Roseisolibacter agri: one gene and its partner. Each later gene encodes a partner of the first gene's protein in a complex. Links are inferred from orthologs where the notes say so. Each region holds a gene or a part of one and is shown in the gene's direction. Other genes may lie near its edges.

Evidence for each region.
Region 2: the proteins of secA (region 1) and secY are in contact, whole or in part, in a crystal structure (PDB 3DIN), measured with the Thermotoga maritima proteins. The link is inferred for Roseisolibacter agri from one-to-one orthologs. Residues at the interface, in WP_004082002.1 of Thermotoga maritima: Glu261, Ala262, Arg263, Lys300, Ala301, Arg302, Thr303, Ile304, Ile305, Leu323, Tyr324, Asp325, Pro326, Val329, Ser330, Tyr333, Ile336, Lys340, Phe345, Val349, Glu363, Phe364, Tyr374, Ser375, Gly376, Gly377, Glu393, Ile395, Thr482, Ser483; in WP_004081795.1 of Thermotoga maritima: Glu108, Gly109, Glu110, Glu111, Ala236, Glu237, Arg238, Arg239, Ile240, Thr241, Ile242, Gln243, Tyr244, Ala245, Arg246, Arg247, Val248, Thr249, Gly250, Arg251, Arg252, Val253, Tyr254, Gly256, Ala257, Ser258, Thr259, Tyr260, Leu261, Pro262.

Annotation. Positions count from the first base shown.
Region 1 is NZ_BRXS01000006.1:419,079-426,450, reverse strand. Bases 449-4,453 are described here. They hold secA (preprotein translocase subunit SecA), read left to right. Parts: upstream 449-806; coding sequence 807-4,253; downstream 4,254-4,453. Other genes in these bases: rosag_RS20250 (vanadium-dependent haloperoxidase), read right to left, coding at 4,346-4,453; nadD (nicotinate-nucleotide adenylyltransferase), read left to right, coding at 449-798. In the rest of the region: rosag_RS20265 (outer membrane protein assembly factor BamD), read left to right, coding at 1-184; more of nadD, read left to right, coding at 208-448; more of rosag_RS20250, read right to left, coding at 4,454-5,614; RadC family protein, read left to right, coding at 6,322-7,059. UniProt on the Escherichia coli protein: Required for protein export, interacts with the SecYEG preprotein conducting channel.
Region 2 is NZ_BRXS01000004.1:260,974-263,770, forward strand. It holds secY (preprotein translocase subunit SecY), read left to right. Parts: upstream 1-628; coding sequence 629-1,966; downstream 1,967-2,797. Other genes in the region: rpmD (50S ribosomal protein L30), read left to right, coding at 1-120; rplO (50S ribosomal protein L15), read left to right, coding at 149-601; rosag_RS13345 (adenylate kinase), read left to right, coding at 2,134-2,797. UniProt on the Escherichia coli protein: The central subunit of the protein translocation channel SecYEG. Consists of two halves formed by TMs 1-5 and 6-10.

The DNA of each region.
Region 1 (7,372 bases):
CGACGCCGAGGTGGCGAACGCCTGCCCGGCGCCGCCGGCGGCGGCCAGCGCCGCGCCGGCCACCCCGCCGACGGTCCCGCAGTCGGCGCCGCAGACCATCCCGCAGGCCGTGTCGCCCGCCACGGGCGCGCCGGCCACCGGCACGCCCGGCACGCCGCCCCCCGCGGCGGCGCCGAGCGGCTGAGTCGTCCCGGTCGCGATCCGGCCGTGCGCCTGGGCGTCCTCGGCGGGACCTTCGATCCGCCCCACGTGGGGCACCTCCTGATCGCGTCCGACGCGGTCGAGCAGCTGTCGCTCGACCGCGTCGTGTTCATCCCGGCGGCGCTGCAGCCGCTGAAGCCGGGGTCCGCGCAGACCCCGCCGGGCGTGCGGCTGGCGATGGTGCGCGCCCTGGTGGGGGACGATCCGCGCTTCGTCGTCGACCCCATCGAAATCGATCGCGGCGGGTTATCATATACCGTCGACACGCTCGGGACCCTGGCGGCACAGCAGCCGGGGGCCGAGCTGTTCCTGCTCGCAGGTGCGGACGTGCTGACCACGTTCGCGCGCTGGCGGGAGCCGGAGCGCATCCGGCGGCAGGCCACGCTCGTGGTGCTGACGCGCGGAGGGGAGGACGGGACCGTGCCGACCGCGGCCCCGCCGGACTTCCCCGGAGGGGCGCCCGTCTTCCTGCCGACCCGCCGCGTGGACGTGTCGTCCACGGAGGTGCGCGCCCGCCTGGCGGCGGGGCGCCCGATTCGGGGCTTCGTGCCCGAGAGCGTCGCCGATCTCATCCGATCGGCGGGGCTGTACCGATAGAGGATCCGATGCTCAAGAGTATCGTCAACCGCGTCTTCGGCACCCGGCACGACCGGGAGCGCCGCCGTGTCGCCCCGATCGTCGACGCGATCAACGAGCAGTACGAGCGCCTCCAGGGCGTCTCGGAGGCGGAGCTGCGCGGCCAGACCGCGAAGTTCCGCGAGATCCTGCGCGAGCGCACCGCGGAGCTGGAGGCCCGGATCGCCGAGCTGAAGGCCGCGAAGCACGACACGAGCGACGCGGCCGAGCGCGAGCGGCTGGACGCCGAGCTGTCCGGGCTCGACGGGCGCGGCGGTCTCGAGGCCGAGCTGCGCGAGACGATCGCGGAGGTCCTCGACGAGATCCTTCCCGAGGCGTTCGCCACGGCGCGCGAGGCCGCGCGGCGCCTCTCCGGCTCGACCGTCAACGTAACGGGCACCGAGCTGACGTGGGACATGGTGCACTACGACGTGCAGCTGATCGGCGGCGTGCAGCTGCACATGGGGAAGATCGCGGAGATGGCGACGGGCGAGGGGAAGACGCTCGTCGCCACGCTGCCGCTCTACCTCAACGCGATCCCCGCGCGCGGCGCGCACCTGGTGACGGTGAACAACTACCTCGCCCGCCGCGACTCGCAGTGGATGGGGCACCTCTACACGTACCTCGGGCTCACCGTCGGCTGCATCGACGACACGGAGCCGGGCACGCCCGAGCGGCGCGCCGCGTACGAGTGCGACATCACGTACGGCACGAACAACGAGTTCGGCTTCGACTACCTGCGCGACAACATGGTGACGTCGCTGGACCAGCGCGTGCAGCGTCCGCACTGGTTCGCGATCGTCGACGAGGTCGACTCGGTCCTGATCGACGAGGCGCGCACGCCGCTCATCATCTCGGGCCCCGTGGGGAACGAGGGCGACGTGATGTACGCGGAGCACAACGACAAGGTGCAGCGCCTGGTCCGCCGCCAGAACGAGATGGTGAACGGGCTGGTGGGCGAGGGCGAGCGCGCGCTGGAGTCGGGCGACACGTCGACCGCGTCGCTGCTGCTGTTCAAGGCGCAGCTGGGCGCGCCGAAGAACAAGCGCCTGCTGAAGGCCTACCAGGAGTCGGGCGTCAAGCAGCTCGTGCAGCGCATGGAGCTCGACTACCTCGCGGACCGCAAGCTGCCGGCGAGCAAGCAGCAGTACCGCGACCTCGAGGACGACCTGCTGTACGTGCTCGACGAGAAGGGCCACACCGTCCACCTGACCGACCGCGGCGTGGACTTCCTGGCGCCGCAGAACCACGACGAGTTCGTGCTGCCGGACATCTCGACCGAGGTGCACCGCATCGAGCACGACCACGATCTGAGCGCGTCGGAGAAGCTGGAGCAGCGCCGCGCGGTCGAGATCGAGTACGCCCGCAAGAGCGAGGTCCTGCACATCGTCCACCAGCTGCTGCGCGCGCACGCCCTGTACGAGAAGGACGTGAACTACGTCGTGCAGGAAGGGCAGGTGCTCATCGTCGACGAGTACACCGGCCGCACGATGCCGGGGCGCCGGTGGAGCGAGGGGCTCCACCAGGCCGTCGAGGCGAAGGAGCGCGTGCAGGTGAAGGGCGAGACGCAGACGATGGCGACCATCACCATCCAGAACTACTTCCGCCTCTACGAGAAGCTCGCCGGCATGACGGGCACCGCGGAGACGGAGGAGGGCGAGTTCCACCAGATCTACGGCCTCGAGGTGGCCGTGATCCCGACGAACCGTCCGATCGCCCGCGACGACCGCCAGGACCTGATCTACAAGACGCGCCGCGAGAAGTACAACGCGATCGTCGAGGAGACGCGCCGCCTCCATGAGCTGGGGCTGCCGGTGCTCGTCGGCACGACGAGCGTCGAGGCGTCCGAGACGCTGGCGCGCCTGTTCGCGCGCGCGGGGCTCAAGCACAACGTCCTCAACGCCAAGTACCACCAGCGCGAGGCCGAGATCGTGGCGATGGCCGGCCAGCCGGGCGCGATCACGATCGCGACGAACATGGCCGGCCGCGGCACCGACATCAAACTCGGCGCCGGCGTGAAGGAGTCGCGTCCGAGCACGGTGAAGGACCTGGACGGAAAGGACGTGGAGGTCACCGAGGACGGCGGCCTGCACATCATCGGCTCCGAGCGCCACGAGTCGCGCCGCATCGACCGCCAGCTGCGCGGCCGCGCGGGCCGTCAGGGCGATCCCGGCGCGTCGCAGTTCTTCCTGTCGCTCGAGGACGACCTGATGCGCCTCTTCGGGTCGGAGCGCATCGCGAAGCTGATGGACCGGCTGGGCGCGCAGGACGGCGAGGTGCTCACGCACCCGATGATCACGCGCTCGATCGAGAGCGCGCAGAAGCGCGTCGAGCTGCAGAACTTCCAGCAGCGCAAGCGCCTGCTCGAGTACGACGACGTGATGAACCAGCAGCGCGAGGTCATCTACTCGCTGCGCGCGTTCGCGCTCGAGGGCGGCGAGGAGCTGAAGGGCGAGGCGCGCAAGATGGTCGAGAAGGCGCTCGCGCGGCGCGTCGAGACCACGCTCGGCGAGTTCGCGGAGGACGACGCGGAGGCGTGGGACCCGGCGCTGCTGCGCCAGGACCTGCTGATGCACTACCTCGTCACGGTCCCCGCGTTCGAGGCGGAGAACGGGACCGAGCCGGCGCGTCCGGCCTCGGTGGCGGACGCGCAGGCCCTCGCGAGCACGGCGGGCCTCGAGGCGTTCGACCGCAAGATCAAGGAGCTCGACGACGTCACGGACGACGGCGGGCAGGGCTACGGCGAGCGGCTCCTCGCGCTCGTCATGCTGAACGTCCTGGACGAGAAGTGGAAGGACCACCTGTACGATCTCGACCAGCTGCGCGCGGCGATCCACTACCGCTCGTGGGGCCAGAAGGACCCGCTGGTCGAGTACAAGCAGGAGGCCTACACGATGTTCGTCGACCTCATGAACGACGTCGCGAGCACGTTCACGGAGCGCTTCCTGAAGGCGCAGCTGGTGTTCGACCCGATGCCGCCGATGGATCCGTATGCGGGCGCGCTGCCGGGCGGCTACGACGGCGGCCAGGCGGCGCCGCCGAGCGACGGCAAGAAGCGCCGTTACAACGCGCTCGGCATCCTGGAGGAGATCGAGGAGACGGGGCCCGAGCAGGCGGCGGCCGGCAACGGCGCGCACGGCGACGAGCCGCAGATCGTGGAGGCGACGTACGACGCGGGCAGTGCGGACGACGCGCCCGCGGCGGGCGAGCCGCAGGGCGCGGTGGACGTCGGGCCGGCCGAGCCGCCGGCGGCGCCGGCCGCGCAGCCGCCGGTCGCCGCGCGTCGCGATCCCGCGGTCGTGGGCGCCGGTCCGGTGCGCTCGCTGGCCGCGCCGCAGCCGCTCCCCGCGGGCGACTGGAGCAACGTCGGCCGCAACGATCCGTGCCCGTGCGGGTCGGGGAAGAAGTTCAAGAAGTGCCACGGCGCGCACCTCTGAGCGCGCATCGCGGGATGACGGCACGACGCGAACGGAGGGCTGCCCGCAGGGCAGCCCTCCGTTCGCGCATCGGGCGCGGACGCGGCCACGCGTCATGGCGAGACGCCGAGTCCGGGCACGGCCGTCAGCAGGCCGTAGGCGTCGTCGTACGCGAGCGCCAGCAGCGCCGTCTGCCGCCCGAGCGTCTGGCCGGCGGCGATGTCCATGAAGTAGTGGATGCCGCCATAGACGCGTGACAGCCCCGCCTCCTGCAGCTGCGCCGCGAGCATGTCGGCGCTGCGCGGGAAGTACGCGGAGAGGATGGTGACGGCCGCACCCGAAAGGCACATGTGCCCGGAGGGGTACGACGGATGGTTGGGGAGCGCGTACGGGAAGCCCGGCAACCCCTCCGGCCGCGTGATGGCGGGGTTCGCCTGCGAGGGGCGCAGCACGAGGTAGAAGTACTTCGCGTCGAAGCAGCCGACGCTGGCGTCGAGCATCGTGGCGCCCAGGAGCGCGAGCAGGTGGGCGGTCTCGCGCTCGTCGAGGCCCGCCGCGACGGCGAGCTCCGCGGCCTCGCGCAGCCAGAAGCCGGGCGTCGTCTCGGTGCCGCTCCCCTGGTTCCAGAGGTTCGCGATCGCGGCCTGTGCGGGCGTGCGCGCCTGCGTCACCGCGAGCACGCGCGCCACCTCGACGTCGAACGCGGCGGTACCGAACGCGGGCGGCGGCGGCGGGCGGAACTGGCTGGCCGACGTCAGGAAGTACGGGTGCGTGCGGGGCACCTGGATGCCCGCGGGCACGCTGTTCGGCGCCGGTGTCCAGATCCCCGCGCCGGTGGGCAGCGGCGGGCCGGTCCAGGGCGTCGTCGCGCCGTCCGCACGCGCCCACGCGATCATCAGGTCACCCATCGCGCGCCCGATCGCGACGCCGCGCGCGAACTGCGGATGCACGCGGCCGTCGCCGCCCGCGGCCTGCGCGGCGAGCTGCGCTTCCAGCATCGCCGCCGCGTCGGGAAAGACGAAGGCGAGGAGCTGCGCCGACGCGCCTGCGATCGCGCCGCGGCGCACCTCGAACTGCGCGGTCCCGCCGCCGAAGTCGGCCGCCACGAGGCCGCCGTACTGCGCCAGCGCGTGCAGCGCGTAGACGCGCACCGCCGTCACGGGGGTGAACGTCGGATGGCTCGCGATCAGCTGCCGCGCGGTCGCCTCCCAGGCGACGGAGAGCAGCGCGGCGTCGGCGCGGGGGCCCGAGCCCGTGCCGCGGTTGGCCGCGGGAGCGCGCGACACGCGGGACGTGGTGGGCGGATCGGCGCACGCGGCCAGCGCGAGCCCCGCACCGAGCAGGCCGCGCAGCGTGCGGAGGACGAGCGCGGATCGTGTCATGCGACGTCTCCAGAGGGATGCGAGGACCGCGCGGCCGCGTCGACGGGCGTGCGCGCAGGCCGCGCACGCACCGGTCGGACGACGAACGAGACCGGCCGCACGGGGCTCCCCGAACGGGGAGCCTCGACTCAGCCGGTCTCGCGATTGACTCCGCGCAGAGCATGGGCGACCGGTCGACTCGTGACGAGTCGCTCCGCGCATCACCGCCTCTGAGCTTGCGCCTACGATAGTGCGTCCCTGCGCGCGGTCAACGCGGCTGCCGGACCCGTCGGGCGTGGTCGCGCGATCGTGGCGCGTGGGCTCGCCGCGCGGCTGCGGGGCGCCTCGATTCTCGGCCTGCTCGTCGTGACGGCGGCATGCTGGATGCGCGAGTAGTCCGCGCCTCCGGTCGACGAGTCGCCGGCGGTGAGGACCCGGTCAGCACGTGCACGAGAGCTCGTCTTCAGAACGTGGAACGACAGTACGTGGAACGTGAGTGAACGGGAGCCGCGCGATCAGGGCTCCGCACCAGTCTACCAGTGAACCAGAGGTAGGAACGCAGGAAGCGCAGGTGGGTCCTCGCACAGACGAGCCAGCCCCGCGGTGATCTCCGGCCGCGGGGCTGGCTCCGTCTCCGGGCTGCCGCGCCGTGGGCCGCGACGCGTCGCGGGGGTTGTGCGGGTCGCGCGTGTCGCCGCCATCGTGGCCGCGTGCCCCGACCCGCCCCGATGCCCCACGAGCCGCCGATCCCGCCCGCGCCCCTCGCGCCCGGCCCTCGCCGGTGGCGCTCCACCCTGCAGGAGCAGCCCCGCGGCGAGCGCCCGCGCGAGCGGCTGAAGCAGCTCGGACCCCAGGCCCTGAGCGCTTCGGAGCTGCTGGCCGTGGTGCTGGGCACGGGGGCGGGCGGCGACTCCGCCGTCGAGGTCGCGCAGCGCGTGCTGGGCCACGGTGACGGCTCGCTGCGGCGGCTCGCCGGCCAGCCGGTGGCCGCGCTGACCGCGGTGCGCGGGGTCGGGCCGGCGCGGGCCGTCGCGGTGCACGCGGCGCTCGAGCTGGGGCGTCGCCTGGCGCTCGAGACACGCGAGGAGGGCGCCCCGATCCGCTCGCCGCGCGACGTCTTCCAGCTCTACGCGCCGCGCCTGCAGGACCTGCCGGTCGAGGAGTTCCACGTCGCGGTGCTCGACGCGCAGCACCGCCTGGAGCGCGACGTCCTCGTGACGCGCGGGATCCTCAACTCCTCGCTCGTGCACCCGCGCGAGGTGTTCCGCGAGGCGATCGCCGAGCGGGCGGCGGCGATCGTGCTGGTGCACAACCACCCCAGCGGCGACCCCACGCCGTCGCCCGACGATCGCGCCGTGACCGAGCAGCTGGTGGCGGCGGGGCGCCTGCTCGACATCCCGGTGCACGATCACATCATCGTGGGGCGGGGGCGGTACAGCAGCTTCGCGGAGGCAGGGTTGCTCTGACGCTGCGTGCTGCGTGCTGCGTGCTGCGTGTACGGCCTCGGGACGCTCCAGCGTGCCGGTCCTGTTGCCTGTTGGAGAGCATACGGATGCTCCGGATGAGGCGGATGCTCCGGATCGCTCCGCGTGGCGGCTGGGCTCCGTGCGCAAGGCCGGCGCGGGTGTTCCTGAAGTGGCGAGATGGGATGCGAGGGATCAAATGGATCCATTCCTCGCGGCTGCGACGCTCCATGAGCCGGTGCAGAGGAGATCCATCTGATCCTTCTCATCCGTCTGGTCCGTATCAGGACGCGGCGTTCGTGCAGGCATGGCGCAA
Region 2 (2,797 bases), on another replicon or contig:
GGGCTCAAGGGGCACCAGCAGTCGGTGATCCAGGCCGACACGCCGTCGCTCCGCGGCCAGATCAAGCAGGTGCGGCACCTCGTCGAGGTGACGCCGGTGGAGGGTTCGACCAATGGCTGAGCAGAACACGGCCGAGCGCACGGAGCGCATCGGCCTGCACAACCTGACCCCGGCTCCGGGCTCGCACCGGGCGCGCAAGCGCCTGGGCCGCGGCCCGGGCTCGGGCACGGGCAAGACGTCCGGCAAGGGCCACAAGGGCTCGAAGGCGCGCGCGGGTCACCACGGCCCGGGCGGCAACAAGCCGCACTTCGAGGGTGGCCAGATGCCGATGACGCGTCGTCTGCCGAAGCGCGGCTTCAACAACGCGCAGTTCCGCGTGGAGTACCAGGAGGTCCGTCTGGGCGACCTGGAGCTCCTGGGCGCGAACGCCGAGGTGTCGCTCGAGTCGCTCGTCGACGCGGGCCTCATCAAGGCGCGCAAGGGCCCGGCCAAGATCCTCAGCAACGGGGAGATCTCGGTGCCGGTGACCGTGCGCGGCGTGAAGGTGAGCGAGGGCGCGAAGGCGAAGATCGAGGCGGCCGGCGGCCGCGTCGAGGCGTAACCCGCACGTCCCGAGGCCCGTTCATCGATGGCTGAGACGAACACCGCGGCAGCGCTGCAGAACGTCTACAAGACCCCGGAGCTCTGGCAGAAGATCGTCTTCACGTTCCTCTGCCTGCTGATCTACCGGGCCGGCGCGCACGTGACGGCGCCGGGCATCGACGTGCAGGCGCTGACCGACTACTTCCAGAGCCAGACGGGGGGCGGTGGCCTCCTCGGGCTCTACGACCTGTTCGTGGGCGGCGGCCTGTCGCGGGCGACGGTGTTCGCCCTCGGCATCATGCCGTACATCTCGGCCAGCATCTTCGTCCAGATCGCCGGGGCGGTCGTCCCGACGGTCGACAAGATGCAGAAGGACGAGGAAGGTCGGAAAAAGCTGAACCAGTGGACGCGCTACCTCACGGTGGCGCTGGCCGCGGTGCAGGGCTACGGCTTCGCGCTGTTCACCCAGTCGCTGCCGAACGCGGTCGCCAACCCGGGCATGGGCTTCATCCTCTCGATGATGCTCGTGCTGACGACGGGCGCGATCTTCGTGATGTGGCTCGGCGAGCAGATCACGGAGCGCGGCCTCGGCAACGGCGCCTCGCTCCTGATCTTCTTCTCGATCATCGAGCGCTTCTGGCCGGGCATCCTGCAGACGTTCAACTTCGTGAGCACGGGCGCCGTGGCGCCGCTGGCGCTGGTGGTGCTCGCGATCGTGATGGTGGCCGTCGTGGCCGGCGTGGTGGCGATCACGGTCGCCGCCCGCCGCGTGATGGTGCAGATCCCGCAGCGCACGATGGCCCGCGGCCGCATGCGCGAGGCGACGAAGAACTTCATCCCGCTCCGCATCAACACCGCGGGCGTGATGCCGATCATCTTCGCCCAGTCGGTGATCGTGGTGCCGGGCGCGATCGCGCAGTTCAGCGGCTCGCCGCGGGCGCGCGAGATCGCGGCCTACTTCGATCCGGGCACCGTCTGGTACTTCATCCTGATGGCGATCCTGATCGTCGTCTTCACGTACTTCTACACGTCGATCATCTTCAACCCGGTCGACCTGGCGGAGAACCTGAAGAAGCAGGGCGGCTTCGTGCCGGGCGTGAAGCCCGGCGCCAAGACGGCGGAGTACATCGAGCAGGTCGTCGAGCGCGTGACCTTCCCGGGCGCCATCTTCCTGACGGCGATCGCGCTGCTGCCGATCGTCATCGCGAAGATCATGAACGTCCCCTTCCAGTTCGGCGGCACCTCGCTGCTGATCGTGGTGGGCGTGGCGCTCGACACGATGGCGCAGGTGCAGCAGCACCTGCTGCTCCGGAAGTACGACGGCTTCATGAAGAAGGGACGCGTGCGCTTCCGCGGCCGCCAGGCCACGAGCGGCGGGTTCTGACGCCACAGCCGGACCGGCGGGCGCGCAGGCGCCCGCGCGGTCCGGGACACTCCGGGTTGCGGAGGCCGCCACGAGGCACGAGTGTTCCGACGCTCGTGCCTCGTGGCCCGTTTCCGGCCCCATGGGCCCTCGGACGCGTCCGGGGCCACTCCACGCTCCATCCAGTCATGGTCATCGTCCTGTTCGGCAAGCCCGGCGCAGGCAAGGGCACGCAGGCGCCCCGCCTCGCCGAGGCGCTCGGCGTCCCGATCCTGGCCACCGGCGACGTGCTGCGCGCGGCCCTGCGCGAGGGCACGCGGCTCGGCCTCGAGGCCAAGTCCTACATGGATCGCGGGGCGCTCGTGCCCGACGACGTGATCCTCGGCATCGTCAAGGAGACGCTGCAGTCGCCGCACTTCGCGAACGGCGCGGTGCTCGACGGCGTCGTGCGCACGGTCCCGCAGGCCGAGGGGCTGGAGCGCGTGCTGGCCGAGCTGGGACGGACGCTGAACGCGGTCCTCGTGTTCGACATCGACGACGAGGAGATCGTGCAGCGCATCAGCGGCCGCCTGGTGTGCGACGTCTGCCAGACGCCGGTGACCGGCGGCGAGGTGGGCGCGCCGTGCCCGAAGCCCGGCACGTCCGACGGCGGGCACCTGGTACGCCGCAAGGACGACGAGCCCGCGGCCGTGCGTACGCGCCTCGACGTCTACCGCGCCCAGACGCTGCCGGTGCTCGACTGGTACCAGGCGCAGGGCGCGAACGTCCGCATCATCGACGCGGTGGGCGCGGTGGAGGACGTCACCGACCGCGCGCTGGCCGCCGTCGGCCTCCCGACCGGGGGCTCGGGGC